One region of the Kitasatospora sp. NPDC059648 genome, then DNA from elsewhere that is predicted to be linked to it. Evidence: riboswitches for the same ligand, from Rfam matches in the RefSeq annotation. Region 1 holds a riboswitch; the other holds the start of a gene.
The links. Region 1 has a riboswitch for cyclic di-AMP ahead of ACFV1W_RS13920 (M23 family metallopeptidase). Riboswitches for the same ligand answer to the same signal wherever they lie in the genome.
Positions count from the first base shown of each region.

Region 2: it holds a riboswitch for cyclic di-AMP, as region 1 does, so the genes downstream of both, ACFV1W_RS08195 (transglycosylase family protein) here and ACFV1W_RS13920 (M23 family metallopeptidase) in region 1, are expected to answer to the same signal.

Region 1 is NZ_JBHWDU010000018.1:25,030-32,153, forward strand. Features, by position in the region: gene ACFV1W_RS13910 (GNAT family N-acetyltransferase) at 1-288, opposite strand, end outside; gene ACFV1W_RS13915 (hypothetical protein) at 331-1,209, shown strand; gene ACFV1W_RS13920 (M23 family metallopeptidase) at 1,264-2,139, opposite strand; cyclic di-AMP (ydaO/yuaA leader) riboswitch at 2,151-2,309, opposite strand; gene ACFV1W_RS13925 (YiaA/YiaB family inner membrane protein) at 2,506-2,796, shown strand; gene ACFV1W_RS13930 (alpha/beta fold hydrolase) at 2,893-3,717, shown strand; gene ACFV1W_RS13935 (TetR/AcrR family transcriptional regulator) at 3,743-4,375, shown strand; gene ACFV1W_RS13940 (sensor histidine kinase) at 4,772-6,043, shown strand; gene ACFV1W_RS13945 (roadblock/LC7 domain-containing protein) at 6,122-6,535, shown strand; gene ACFV1W_RS13950 (DUF742 domain-containing protein) at 6,532-6,879, shown strand; gene ACFV1W_RS13955 (ATP/GTP-binding protein) at 6,857-7,124, shown strand, end outside.
Region 2 is NZ_JBHWDU010000009.1:1,599-8,722, reverse strand. Features, by position in the region: gene ACFV1W_RS08215 (sugar ABC transporter permease) at 1-332, shown strand, start outside; gene ACFV1W_RS08210 (glycoside hydrolase family 13 protein) at 406-2,121, shown strand; gene ACFV1W_RS08205 (LacI family DNA-binding transcriptional regulator) at 2,147-3,166, shown strand; gene ACFV1W_RS08200 (hypothetical protein) at 3,249-3,449, opposite strand; gene ACFV1W_RS08195 (transglycosylase family protein) at 3,679-4,950, opposite strand; cyclic di-AMP (ydaO/yuaA leader) riboswitch at 4,958-5,121, opposite strand; gene ACFV1W_RS08190 (hypothetical protein) at 5,583-6,533, opposite strand; gene ACFV1W_RS08185 (DUF397 domain-containing protein) at 7,094-7,124, shown strand, end outside.

The sequences.
Region 1 (7,124 bases):
CCTGCCGAGGGTGAGGGCGGCGTGCGCGACGGGCGGCGCGTCCTCCGGGTCCTCGGCGTCCTCGCGCCGGACGACGGCGAGCCGGTAGGTGTCCCGCTCCTCGGCCATCGCCTCCTCCAGGTAGAGCTCGATCTGGTCGGCGCAGGTCTCCCGGTCGCGCGGCTCGAAGGGGAGGTAGCGGGTGACCTCCGGGTCGCTGTACAGCGCGTGCAGCGCGTCCACCTCCGCCGGGGTGTGGTGGTACTCGCGGAGGGCGAGCCGTGGGCCGGTGAGGCGTACGGGGACCATGGCTGCCGACCCTACCTCCGTCCGGCGGCTACCGTTCGGCATATGAACGACGAAGACCTGCGGCTCGCCCCGCGCACCAGGGCCGCCGACCTGCTCGCCTGGGCGGCGGCGGCCGGGCAGGACCGCGCGCCGGTGGCCGAAGCGCCGCTGCGCACGGTGCTGGCGCTGCTGGAGCTGGGCGAGGGCAGGATGCACGACGGCTGGCCCGAACTGACCTCCGGCGCGGTGGAGCACCTGCTGTACGAGCGGCTCCACCTCTACGTCCAACCCGCGCCGGAGGACGACCCGCTCGCGTACGGCGTCGCCGTACGGCTGCTGGTCGACCACCAGCGGGCGGCGAAGCGGCTCAACGCCAAGCGCCAGGAGCGGCTGCACGCCGAGGCCGAGTGGCAGGGCGAGGTCGCAGCCGGGCTGCTGCGCCGCGCCGACCTGGTGACCTGGCCGCGGCTGTACGCGGTGCTGCTGCACGCGCACGGGGTGGACGTGACGGACCTCGCGGCCGTCCGGGAGTGGCTGACCGGCTTCGCCGGCCTCGACGAGGAACGGCGGCTGGCCGGGTACGAGGCGCTGGTGCCGACCGGTTGGCTGGACGAGCCCGACGAGCAGGGCTGGGGCCCGGGCCGGGTGCTGTCGGTCGGCATGGCCACCGACGGGGCGCGGCGGCTGCTGGAGCAGGGGCTGATGCGGCGCAGCTACCGCAACCTGGCCGAGCTGACCGCGCTGGGCCGGCCGATGCCGGACGAACTCGCCGGGGATTTCGAGGAGTTCGAGGCAGCCGCGGCCGAGGTGGCGCTCGACCTGCTCGGCGAGTGGACGGTGCCCGGGCTGCCGCGGCTGCTGGTGGAGGAGTTCCCGGAGCTCGCGCCGGAGCCGGGGGCGGAGGAGATCGACGCGTACCTGGCGCAGTTGCCGCCGGAGTGAGACGGCGGGGGAGCCCCGGGCGAGCGGCCCGGGGCTCCTCCCCTTCCGGGTTCGTTACGGGTTGAGGCCGTGCTGCTGGAGCCAGGTCTCCGGGTCGACCGGGGCGCCGCCGCCCGGGCGGACCTCCAGGTGCAGGTGCGGGCCGGTGACGTTGCCGGTCGCGCCGACCTTGCCGATCTGCTGGCCCGAGGCGACCTGCCCGGAGCCCGTGATGATCGAGGACAGGTGGCAGTACCAGATCTCGGTGCCGTCGGGCAGGGTCTCGACGATCCGGTAGCCGTACGCGCCGGACCAGCCGGCCGAGGTGATGGTGCCCTGGCCGACCGCGTGGACCGCGGTGCCGGTGTCGGCGGCGAAGTCCAGGCCGGTGTGCAGGTGGGCCCAGTAGCGGGCGCTCTGGCCGTAGTGGGCGGAGAGGTTGTACTCCTTCACCGGCAGGGTGAGGGCGGCGGCCTTGGTCCGCTCGGCCTCCTCGGCGGCGCGCTTGGCCTCGGCCTCCTTGGCGGCGGCCTTGGCCTCGGCCTCCTGGGCGGCCTGCACCCGGGCGCTCTCCTCTGCGGCGGTGCGCTGGCTGTCGGCCTGCTGCTGGATCCGGGCGGCGAGCGCGAGTCCGGGGTCGGCGGCCAGGGCGACCGGGGCCTCGTCCGGCGCCTCGACGGCGGGCGCGGCGGCCGGGGTCGCGGAGGCGAAGCCGGTGGCGCCCAGGGTGGCGGCGACGGCGGTGACGCCGAGCAGCGGGGAGGCCCCGCGGGTCTGACGCGGCATCCGGTGGCGGTTGGGCTCGGCCTCCGGGGCGAAGGGGGCGCCGTGGTTCGCGGGACCGGCGGAGCCGGAGTCGCGGGGCTCGGAGCCGTTCGGGCCGGGGTGGTCGAGGAGCTGGGTACCGGCTGCGGGGCCGGCCGGGTGTGCCGGGGTGTGCGTCGACGCCACGGAGGGCGCTCCTTTCCTTCCTTCGCGCCTACCGGGTTAGCTGACGGGTTCGGAGCAGGAAGGTCTCCTACGGCCGGGCCGGGGCCCCGCCGATTCACCCCAGGGAACGTGGTTCCCCGGCTCCCTGGCCTGCCCGGAGGCCGGCCGGCGGGATTAGGCGACGGCGCACGGTGCCGTCTGGGTACGGCGTTGACGACCGCGCTGCGTTATCAAACGTTAATCCTAGGAGGCTCTGATTCCAAGCCGTCCGTCCGCGACTGCGGGGGAACGGGTGATCGGACGTCAACGAACGACCCCTCAGCCGCCCGGCTCATCTGAGTACTCCTACTCATGTGCACCCCGGCCGCCCCGACGCATCCTGGCGCCATGAACGCACCGATGCAGTCACGCACCACCGCCGCGTACTACGTCCAGGCCGTCCTCTCCTTCGCCATCTCCGGCACGGCCCTCGCGGCCGGGATCGCCTACCTTCCCGTCGGCGGCTGGACCCGGGCCTTCCTCGGGATCGGCCTCCTCTACACCGTCACCTCCGCGTTCACGCTGGCCAAGGTGATCCGGGACCGGCAGGAGTCCTCGGACACCGTCGCCCGGGTCGACCAGGCCCGACTGGAGAAGCTGCTGAGCGAGCACGACCCGTTCAAGGTCGAGGGGGTCTGAGCGGGGCCCGTGCGGAGCCGGGCGCTTGACGGCTAAAGCTATTAGCCATAGCTTTACGGCTATTGGCAGCAGCGAGCGAGCCCGTGGAGGCCCACCATGAACGGCACCATCACCCCGAGCACCCAGTACCTCGACGTCCCCGGCGGCCGCCTCGCCTACGACGACACCCGGCAGGGCGACGGCACCCCCGTCGTCCTGCTCCCCGGGATGCTCGACTCCCGCCGCGCCTACCGGCACCTCCACCCGCTGCTCACCGCGGCCGGGCACCGGGTCATCACCATGGACCTGCGCGGCTTCGGCGAGTCCTCGATCGTCTGGGACGACTACAGCCCCTCCGCCGTCGCCACCGACGTCCTCGCCCTGCTCGACCACCTCGGCATCGAGCGGGCCGTCCTGGTCGGGCAGTCCTACACCGGGGCGACGGTCGTCAAGCTCGCGGGGGACGCGCCCCAGCGGGTCGCCGGGATCGCGCTCATCGACGCCTTCGTCGAGCACCGGGCGAACGCGCTCATGAAGGGCGTCATGGCCGTCGTGGGCGCCGCGATGGTCCGGTGGCCCGCCGTCTGGGGCTACTACCTCCGCAAGATGGCCTTCCCCGGCCCCCGGCCCGCCGACCTCGACGCCTACGTGGACGGGCTGGTCGCCGCCCTGCGCACCCCCGGCCGCCGGACCGCCACCCGCGGCTACGTCACCGGCGACTCCGCGCCGATCGGCTGGACCGCGGCCGTCCGCTGCCCCGCCCTCGTGCTGATGGGCGGCAAGGACCCCGACTTCCCCCGCCCCGAGGCCGTCGCCGACCTCCAGGCCGAGAAGCTCGGCGCGCGGAAGGTCATGATCGAGGGGTCCGGGCACTACCCGATGGCCGACGCCCCCCGGGCCGTCGCCGACGCCCTGCTGCCCTTCCTCGCCGAACTCGCCTGAACCCGCCCGCTGGAGAACCAGAGCCATGCCCCGCGTAGGACTGACCCCCGACCAGGTCGTCGACCACGCCCTCGCCCTCATCGACGACCAGGGCACCGAAGCCCTCACCCTCGCCTCCGTCGCCGCCCGCGCCGGAGTCGCCACCCCCTCGCTGTACAAGCACGTCAGCGGCGGCCTCGCCGAACTCCGCCGGCTCGTCGCCGTCCGGGTCACCGAGGAACTCGCCGACCGGCTCGCGGAGGCCGCGGTCGGCCGTAGCGGGGACGACGCCGTCACCGCCCTCCTGCGCGCCTACCAGGCCTACGCCGGCGAACACCCGCACCGCTACACCGCCCTGCCCCAGGCCCCGCACCCCGACGACGACCTCACCCGGGCGGCCACCCGCCTCGTCGGCGTCATCATCGCCGTCCTCCGCGGCTACGGCCTCGACGGCCCCGAAGCGATCCACGCCGCCCGCACCCTCCGCGCCCTCGCCCACGGCTTCGCCTCCCTCTCCATCGCCGGCGCCTTCCAGCTCACCGAAGACCCCACCACCACCCACGACCGCCTCGTCACCACCCTCACCACGGGCCTCCGCTCCTGGCCGAAGGGGAAGGAACAGTCGGCCGCCCCGGCCCGCACCGCCGAACGCCCGGCGCCGGAGCGGCTGGACGGCTGAGCGGTTAAGCGGCCGAGCAACTGGCGGGCCCGCCGACCCTGAACGTGACCGAGCGCCGGTCCCGGCCGGACGGCGCGGCCCTGCCGCTCCCGCTCCGGGTGCCGGCCCTCGGCAGCCGGAGCCGAAATCGTTCACCTGCACGGAATGTCGTTCGTTCAACAACATCGCGCACACCAACCCCACACATCCCGGGAAGCGAATCAGCCACCTCCCGTCACACCGAACGGAGCCGAAAGGCCCTGGACGAACGATCGGACAGCCCGTCATGGCGGCGGGATCGCGCCCGAACCACCCCTGGATCGCGGTGTATTGACTCGATATTGACGAGATCCGGTCACATGGCGAGATCCGTTCACACCTTCGTAGGATCATCGCCCTAGAATTCGCCGCGTGACGATGACTCAGTGGTGCGCAACGGCTACCGGCGTGCTCGCCGTCCTCGCCCTCGTGGCCGCCTCGCGGTACCGCGCCGTGTCCGTCACCCAGCGCGGCCGGGCCGACCGGCTGGAGGGCGAACTCACCCGGCTGCAGGAGCGGCTGAGCTCCGAGCTGTCCCGCCGGGGCGCCGACCAGGCCGCCGTCCAGCAGGAGCAGGAGCTCACCGCCTCCACCCAGCGGGCCTTCCTCAGCGTGGCCCGAAGGATCCTCGTGATGGCCCACGACCAGCAGGCCCTGCTCGACGAGATGGAGCGCACCCACGACGACCCGGCACTGCTGGAGGGCCTGCTCAAGGCCGACCACGCCGCCGCCCAACAGGCCCGGCTCGCCCAGACCCTGGCCGTGCTGTGCGGCGCCCGCGCCGGCCGGCACTGGCCGGAGCCGGTCTCGCTGGAGGACGTGGTGCGCGGCGCCCAGTCGCGCATCCTGCCCTTCCAGCGGGTGGTCGTCCGCAGCCGGATCGAGACCGCGGTGGTCGGTGCCGCCGCCGAGGCGCTGATCCACGCCGTCGCCGAGCTGCTGGACAACGCCACCCGCTACTCCCCGCCCAGCACCCAGGTGTTCGTCACCCTGATGCCGGTGCACAACGGCGCCGTCATCGAGATCGACGACGGCGGCGTCGGCATGCCCGAACAGGCGGTCGCCAAGGCGGCCGCCGCACTCGCCGGCGGCAGCAGCCTGGAGGTCTCCCGGCTCGGCGAGGTGCCGCAGCTGGGGCTGGCCGCGGTCGGCAGGCTGGCCGAGGGCTACGGCTTCCGGGTCACCCTCAGCTCGGCGCCCTCGCCGTACGGCGGTGTGCGCGTCGTCGTGCTGCTGCCGAACGCCCTGCTCACGGAGCCCCTGCCGCCGACCGTCCCCGGACTCGGGCTCGGGCTGGACGGGGACGACCCGGCGTTCCGCCCCGGCCCGGCGCGCAGTCCCGACCCGCGGCCGACCGCCGGCACCGCCCACCCCGGGGCCGCCCACCCCGGCGCCGGTCACCCGCTGGTGGAGCCCCCGCCCGCCGGCCGGGCGCCCGCGACCGGCGACGCCCCGCCGCCGCTGCCCCGCCGGAGCCACCGGCGCGACCGCGGGAACCGCCCCGCCCAACACGCCGCTCCCCCGCCGCCGCCCGAGCCGCCGTACCGCTCGGCCCGGGAGGCCCAGACGTTCATGACGATGTTCCAGGCCGGGACCGCCAACGGCCGTTCGGCCGCCCGTGCCCAGGGCCGGCCCCCCGGCCAGCACTGACCGGCCCCCCGCCCCGCTCCCCCGACCTCCCGAGTTCCCCCGGCTTCCCCCGACTTCCCCAGCGCCCCGGAGAGTTCCATGACCACCACCCCCGATCTCGGCTGGCTGCTCGCCGACATCATCGCCGTCCCGCAGGTCCAGCACGCCGTCGTCGTCTCCAACGACGGCCTGGAGATCGGACGCAGCGCCGACATCGCCCGCGAGGACGCCGAGCGGCTCGCCGCCGCCTGCTCCGGACTGCAGTCCCTGGCCCGCGGCGTGGCGGCCGGCTTCGGCGGCCCGGGCAGCGCCACCCGCCAGATCATCATCGAGTACGGCGGCGGCTACCTGTTCATCGTCGCCGCCGGGGCCGGCGCCCACTTGGCCGTGGTGACCAGCGAGGCGGTCGACGCCGGGCTGGTCGCGTACCAGATGCAGGTCCTGGTCGAGCGGATCGGCACCCACCTGACCAGCCCGCCGCGCGTCGACCACGCGGCGGGGGGCCACCGGTGAACGGGCCGGTCCGGCCCTACGTGATCACCGGCGGCCGCAGCCGCCCGACCCGCACCGACCTGGCCATCGAGAGCCTGGTCAGCGCGTTATCCGAGCCCCCGGCGCTGCCCGAGCACGTCCTGCTCAACCGGGAGCACCGGCGCATCCTCGGGCTCTGCCACAGCCTGCTGTCCGTCGCCGAGGTGGCGGCCCACCTGGGGCTGCCGCTCGGCGTCGTCAAGGTGCTGGTCGGCGACCTCTGGGACCTCGGCGCCGTGCAGGTGCTCCCGCCCGTCCCGCAGGCCGAACGCCTGCCCACAACCCTCCTGGAAGAGGTGCTCGTTGGCCTCCGCCAACTCCGCTGAAGCCCCCGCCTCCCGGCCGTCCGGACCGCAGTACCTGCCGTCCTCGGTGCAGGGTGCGGTGAAGATCCTGGTCACCGGCCCGTTCGGGGTCGGCAAGACCACGCTGGTCGGCTCGCTCAGCGAGATCACCCCGCTGCGCACCGAGGAGACCATGACCGCCGCCAGCAGCGGCGTGGACGACCTCACCGGGCGCGGCGACAAGACCACCACCACGGTCGCCCTGGACTTCGGCCGGATCACGCTCA
Region 2 (7,124 bases), on a different contig from region 1:
AGATCGACGAGGCCGGCCGGGTCGACGGGCTCAGCCCGTTCGGCACCTTCTGGCGACTGGTGCTGCCCCTCGCCCGCCCGGGCCTGGCGGTGGCCGCCTTCTACTCCTTCCTCACCTACTGGGCCGAGGTGCCGTTCGCCTCCACCTTCATGCTCAGCTCCGACAAGTACACGCTGGCCGTCGGCCTGCAGAGCTTCGTCAGCGAGCACGACGCCCAGTGGAACCTGATGGCCGCCACGGCGGTGCTGATCGCGATCCCCTCCGCGGCCTTCTTCTACCTGGTGCAGCGCCACCTGGTCACCGGCCTGACCGCCGGTGCCTCCAAGTCCTGAGGCCCACCGCCGTTCCGGCGCTGCCCGACGACCCAGCGCTCCCCGCTCCTCTAGTCCCCAAGGGATACCGTCCATGACCCAGAACCTGGCCGACACCTCCCGGCCTGCCGCCGACACCGCCCACGAGGCGGCCCCCCCGGCTCCTGTGACTGGCGGCGCGTCCAGAGGCTGGTGGCGGGACGCGGTCATCTACCAGGTGTACCCGCGCAGCTTCGCCGACTCCAACGGGGACGGCATGGGCGACCTGCCCGGCATCCGCAGCCGCCTGCCGTACCTGCGCGACCTCGGCGTGGACGCCGTCTGGCTCTCCCCGTTCTACGCCTCGCCGCAGGCCGACGCCGGGTACGACGTCGCCGACTACCGCGCCGTGGACCCGATGTTCGGCACCCTGCTGGACGCCGACGCGCTGATCCGCGACGCCCACCAGCTGGGTCTGCGGATCATCGTCGACCTCGTCCCCAACCACTCCTCGGATCAGCACGAGTGGTTCCAGCGCGCCCTGCGGGAGGGCCCCGGCTCCCCGCTGCGCGAGCGCTACCACTTCCGCCCCGGCAAGGGTGAGCAGGGCGAACTGCCGCCCAACGACTGGGAGTCCATCTTCGGCGGCCCGGCCTGGACCCGCACCGAGAACCCGGACGGCACCCCCGGCGACTGGTACCTGCACCTGTTCGCCCCGGAGCAGCCCGACTTCAACTGGGAGAACCCCGCCGTCGCCGACGAGTTCCGCTCGATCCTGCGGTTCTGGCTGGACATGGGTGTGGACGGCTTCCGCATCGACGTCGCCCACGGCCTGGTCAAGGCCCCCGGCCTGCCCGACCTCGGCGGCGCCGACCAGCTCAAGCTGCTCGGCAACGACGTCATGCCGTTCTTCGACCAGGACGGCGTGCACGAGATCTACCGCAGCTGGCGCCGGATCCTCGACGAATACCCGGGGCAGCGGATCGGCGTCGCCGAGGCCTGGACCCCGACCGTCCAGCGCACCGCCAACTACGTCCGCCCCGACGAGCTGCACCAGGCCTTCAACTTCCAGTACCTGGGCACCGACTGGGATGCCGCCGCGCTGCGCGAGGTGATCGACGTCTCGCTCGACTCGATGCGTCCGGTCGACGCCCCCACCACCTGGGTGCTGTCCAACCACGACGTCACCCGGCACGCCACCCGCTTCGCCAACGAGCCCGGCCTCGGCACCCAGATCCGCACCCCCGGCGACCGCGCGCTCGGCCTGCGCCGCGCCCGCGCCGCCACCCTGCTGATGCTCGCGCTGCCCGGCTCGGCGTACGTGTACCAGGGCGAGGAGCTCGGCCTGCCGGACGTCACCGACCTGCCGGACGAGGTCCGCCAGGACCCGTCCTTCTTCCGCCAGGCCGGCCAGGACGGCTACCGCGACGGCTGCCGCGTCCCGATCCCGTGGTCCGGCAGCGAGGCCCCGTACGGCTTCGGACCGGTCGAGGGCGGGCCGTCCTGGCTGCCGCAGCCGGCCGAGTGGGCCGAACTGAGCGTCGAGGCGCAGACCGGCGACCCGTCCTCCACCCTGGAGCTCTACCGCAGCGCGCTGGCCGTCCGACGGGCACACCCCGACCTGGGCGCCGGCACCGGGGTCGAGTGGCTGGACGGCCCCGAGGGCACCCTCGCCTTCCGGCGCGGCTCCTTCGTCTGCACGGTGAACACCACCGGCGAGCCGGTGCGGATCGCCGCCCCGGGCCGACTGCTGCTCGCCTCGACCGAACTCGTGCTGGACGGCGGCGAGACGGTGCTCGCTCCGGACGCCACCGGCTGGTGGGCGGTCTGACGTGGTTGCAATAGGCTCTGGGACCGTGACTACGGCGCGACTCTCAGACATCGCGGCACAGGCGGGGGTCAGCGAAGCCACCGTCTCCCGCGTGCTCAACGGCAAGGCGAACGTCTCCGCCGCCACCAGGCAGACCGTCCTGGCGGCGCTGGACGTGCTCGGCTACGAGCGGCCGACCCGGCTGCGCCAGCGCAGTGCCGGGCTGATCGGGCTGATCACGCCGGAGTTGAGCAACCCGATCTTCCCCGCGCTGGCGCAGGTGATCGAGCAGGTGCTCAGCCGGCACGGCTTCACGCCGGTGCTGTGCACCCAGACCCCGGGCGGGTCCACCGAGGACGAACTGGTCGAGATGCTGGTCGACCGGGGCGTGGCGGGCATCGTCTTCGTCTCCGGGCTGCACGCCGACTCCACGGCCGACCACGACCGCTACGCCCGGCTGGCCGGGCGCGGGGTGCCGTTCGTGCTGATCAACGGCTTCAGCGAGAAGATCGACGCGCCGTTCATCTCGCCGGACGACCGGTCCGCGATGTGGATGGCCGTCCAGCACCTGGCCGAACTCGGGCACGAGCGGATCGGCCTGGCGGTGGGGCAGCGGCGGTACGTGCCGGTGCTGCGCAAGATCGAGGGCTTCACGGCGGCGATGCGCGAGGTGCTCGGGCTCGGCCAGGAGGAGGCGGAAGGCCTCGTCCACCACACGCTGTTCAGCGTGGAGGGCGGGCACGCGGCGGCCGGAGCGCTGCTCGACAAGGGCTGCACGGCGATCGTCTGCGGGAGCGACATGATGGCGCTCGGGGCGATCCGGGCGGTGCGGCAGCGCGGGCTGTCGGTGCCGCACGACGTCTCGGTGGTCGGCTTCGACGACTCGCCGCTGATCGCCTTCACCGAGCCGCCGCTGACCACGATCCGCCAGCCGGTCGAGGCGATGGCGACGGCGGCGGTGGACGCGCTGCTGGAGGAGGTCGGTGGGAACGCCGCCCAGCGCGGGGAGTTCATGTTCCAGCCGGAGCTGGTGATGCGGGGCTCCACGGGGGCCTGCGCGCGCTGAGCCGATCGGTCGGCGGACCGGGTCAACCGACGGGCCCCGGAGGGCGGTTGCTCTCCGGGGCTCGTCGGCGTTCGTTGCCCGGTCAGCCCTCCTGGACGTTCCGGCGGTCGGTGGAGACCCGTCGGCCGTCGGCGGCGTCGCCGGTCCGGGTCTCGGTGCGGCGGCCGCGGGCCAGGTAGTCGCGCAGTACCAGTTCGACGGCCTCCTGGGGGTTCTTGGTACCGGAGAGCAGCATCGCGTCGATCGCGAGGTTCGCGTCGAGCGTGACGGTGATCTGGGCCATGGTGACTCCTCCTCGGGTGCGGAGCAGCAGCATGCCCGCTGCGTCGGAGTCCGACCATGCGGCACCGGGCGCCGCGGGCCCGGTCGTCCGGGTGCGCCGAAGCCCCGGGGAGGAGTGAGCGGGCTCTTCCCCGGGGCGGTCCGGTGACGGCTGAGGGCTGACGGATGAGAGGTGATGGAATCCGTCGTCCGTCAGCTGTCCTCTGTCAGCCGTTCGGTGTTCGCGGTGCTCAGACCCGGCCGGCGAAGTCCGGGGCCCAGTTGGCGATGGTCTGGAGGCGGACGCCCGAGCTCGGGTTGGCGGCCTCGACGTACTGGCCGCCGCCGACGTAGATGGCGACGTGGTAGACGCCGGAGTTCTGACCGTTGTTCGACCAGAAGAGCAGGTCGCCCGGCTGGAGGCTGTCCAGCGACACGTGGGTGCTGGCGGCGGCCTGGTCGGCGGCGACGCGCGGGATGTTGATGCCCGCGGCGCGCAGCGCGGCCTGGGTCAGGCCGGAGCAGTCCCAGCCACCGTTGCCGGTGCCGCCGTAGACGTAGGCCTGGCCGACCTTCGACTCGGCGAAGGAGACCGCGGCGGCCATGCTGCCGGTGGCAGCCGGGGCCTGGGTCTGGGCGGCCGGCTTCGAGGCGGGCTTGGCGGCCGGGGCCTTGGTCTGGGCGATCGGCTTGGCGGCCGCCACAGCGCCGTTCGAAGCCTGGCCGGACTTCTGCGAGCGGTCGAACCAGGTGAAGTCCGAGCCGGACTTGGCGGTGGAGGACTGGTCGGCCTGGGCCGAGGTGCCGTCACCGAAGGTCAGCTGCTGGCCCGGGTAGATGGTGTCCGGGCCCTCGGTGAGGGTGCTGCGGTTGAGCTCGTACAGGTGCTGCCAGCCGCCCTGGACGTTGTGCTTCTCGGCGATCGAGGACAGCCAGTCACCCTTGACGACGGTGTAGTCGCCGGTCTGCGCCGGGTGCTGCTTCGCCCAGCCGCTGGTGGCGGACTTGGCGGAGGCCGAGGCGGAGTCACCGGAGGCCTGGTCCTGGGCGGGCGCGGCCGGCTTGGCGGGCGCCGCGACCGGAGCCGGGCTCTGGGTCGGCTTGGCGGCCGGCTTGGCGGCCGTCGAGGTGTCGACGGAGGCCGGGGCGCCGCCCTGGGTCAGACCGGCCTGGACCGAGCAGACCGGCCAGGCGCCGGGGCCCTGCGAGGCGAGGACCTTCTCGGCGACGGCGATCTGCTGGTCCTTGGTGGCGAGGTTGGCCTGCGGCGCGTACGCGGTGCCGCCGAAGGCGGCCCAGGTGCTGGAGGTGAACTGCAGGCCGCCGTAGAAGCCGTTGCCGGTGTTGATGCTCCAGTTGCCGCTGCTCTCGCACTGGGCGACCTTGTCCCAGGTGGCGACGGAGGCGGCGTCGGCGGTGCCGGTAGTGAGGCAGGGGACGGTGAGGCCGACGCCCGCCACGCCGAGGGCGGCGATCACGCGACGAGTGCGGCTGGACAGGCGGTTGCCGTTGGAAGGCAGCATGAAGACGCGGTCCTCTCCCACGCCTGCGAGGTGAGCTGTCGGATTCGGGCTGGAGTTGCCCGGCCGCGCTGTGGCGCGGCTTCACCCCTAGCCCAGGACCTTTTCCGGGAAAGCGGTCCGGGGCGACTTACCTGTGGTTCCCCCGCTCCTGCCGTGATGCGTTTTCGCGCTGCCAGGACATCCGACGGCAGGACTCGGCGTCGCGGATGAACTGGGTCCGTGTGGTCACGAACGGGGAGCACGTTAAGCAGACTTAAGTTCGAACTGCAAATACCTGTGATGCGCATCACGGTTTACGAAAAAAGGCCGAACGGCTCGAATTTCATGATCAGAAATGATCGTTCTCCGGCAATTCTGCGGTGAATTCACAAAACTGGCTCCGCCTCAGGAGCGATGTGACGGGGCGTTGGAGCGTGGAGCGGCGCGCTCGTCGGGCTGGAAGGTGCCCAGGATTCGAGCGCCCGGTGATGCCTCGGCTATTCATCGACAAAATGCACCAGAACGGACATTACGTGGCAATGGCCGCTTAACTCGCCTGCGGGGCAATCCGAACAAGCGAAAAGGGCCCGGAACGCGGTCGTTCCGGGCCCTTCGGTGGTGCGGGTGCGGCGACGGGTGGCCGCGCGGGTCCGTCAGCCCTCCACGGGCCCCTCAGTGGCCGCGTGGGCGCGTCGGGAGCCCTCCCCGGCCCCGGCGGTGGCGGCGGCCTCCGCCTCCGCCTCGGCGAGCTCCTCCGCCGACGGCGTCGGCAGCGCGGCCAGGTAGGTGGAGGCGATCAGCTGGCCGACGGTCGGGTAGGCGCCCAGCGGCGCCGCCGACGGGCAGCCGGTCTCCTCGGCGGCCGTGGCGAGCAGCTCGGAGTCCGCCTCCGGGCCGATGACGAGCGGGGCCAGCGCCGGGCGCTGGGCGCCGGTCTCCTTGAGGTGGTCGACGGCGCCGGCGACCGATCCGGGCACGTCGAGCGCGGCGGCGACGACCGGGACGGCCAGTCGGGCGGCCAGCAGCACGCCGGTGATGCCGGCCGCGGCGGCCGCGTCCTCGCCGCCCACGGTGGTCAGCACGACGCCGTCGGCGGCGGTCGCGATGGCGAACAGCCGGGCCCGGTCGGCCCGGGCCAGCCCGGCCTCGGACAGTCGCACGTGGACGGCCTCGGCGAGCAGCGGGTGCGGGCCCAGCGCGTCGGTGACGGTCGCGCCGTACTCCGCGGCGAGGGCGTGAAGCCCGGTCAGGAAGCCGTGCGGACCGGGCACCAGCGGCACCACGACGGGCGTCGGCAGCCCGGCCTCGGCGGCCGCCGCCAGCAGCTCCGCCACGGTGCGGTCCTCGGAACCGCCGGCCTCGGCGCCGTCGGCCGGGAGGTAGCCGACCGCGGCCTGGACGCCGGCGTGCTCGCTGCGGACGATCGACAGCAGCTCCTCGACGACCGAACGGGACTCGGGCCCCGCGGTCGCGGGCACGGCGAGCACCAGGGCCGGCGAGCCGGTGCGGATCTCGGGGCGCTCGGGGCGGCGGTGGCGCCCCCGCGCACGGGAGCCTGGAGTGCGGACGGGCAGTGGCGCGCCCGGGATGGCTGCGGTGCTCATGCCGGAGATCGTAGGTCATCAGCCCGTCAGGCCTGCAGTCGGCTGCCGTACGGGTTTCGGGTGGTCGTGGTGCGGAGGCCGTGTCGCCGCCCCGTCGGTACGGGCGGTTTGCCTACAATCCGGACATTCCTCGCCCAACGCCCGCTCCCGCCCGCGCAGTTGCCCTGACGTGTCCCGAGGGGCGGCGCGTTGCGTCCGGGGCGCGTGAGATGTCTCACAGTCGGAAGGTGGCCTGACGGAGGGTCACGGCGGTGCGACTCCCGGCATTCGAAGATCAACATTTAGCGGGGGACCGCTCACGGCCGGTTATGGACGAGCCGACGATTCCAACGGCTATGTCCGTTTACGTACCGTCAGGAGAAGGGTCCGTGAAGAGTTCGGAACGACCGGCAAAATGCGCCGTGCACCTGCAACGTCCCGTGCTGATGCACGTGCACTGCAGCTATCATCGCGTCAAGTGAGGCGTTGCGCCCGGACCGGTACGGGGCCGGTCCTCTCGTTCGGCGGGTGCCGGGGGCGCCGCGCTGGACGACAACTCCGGAGCTCTTCGGGAGACCTCTATGCACGACTCGCAGGACACGCACGGCTCGA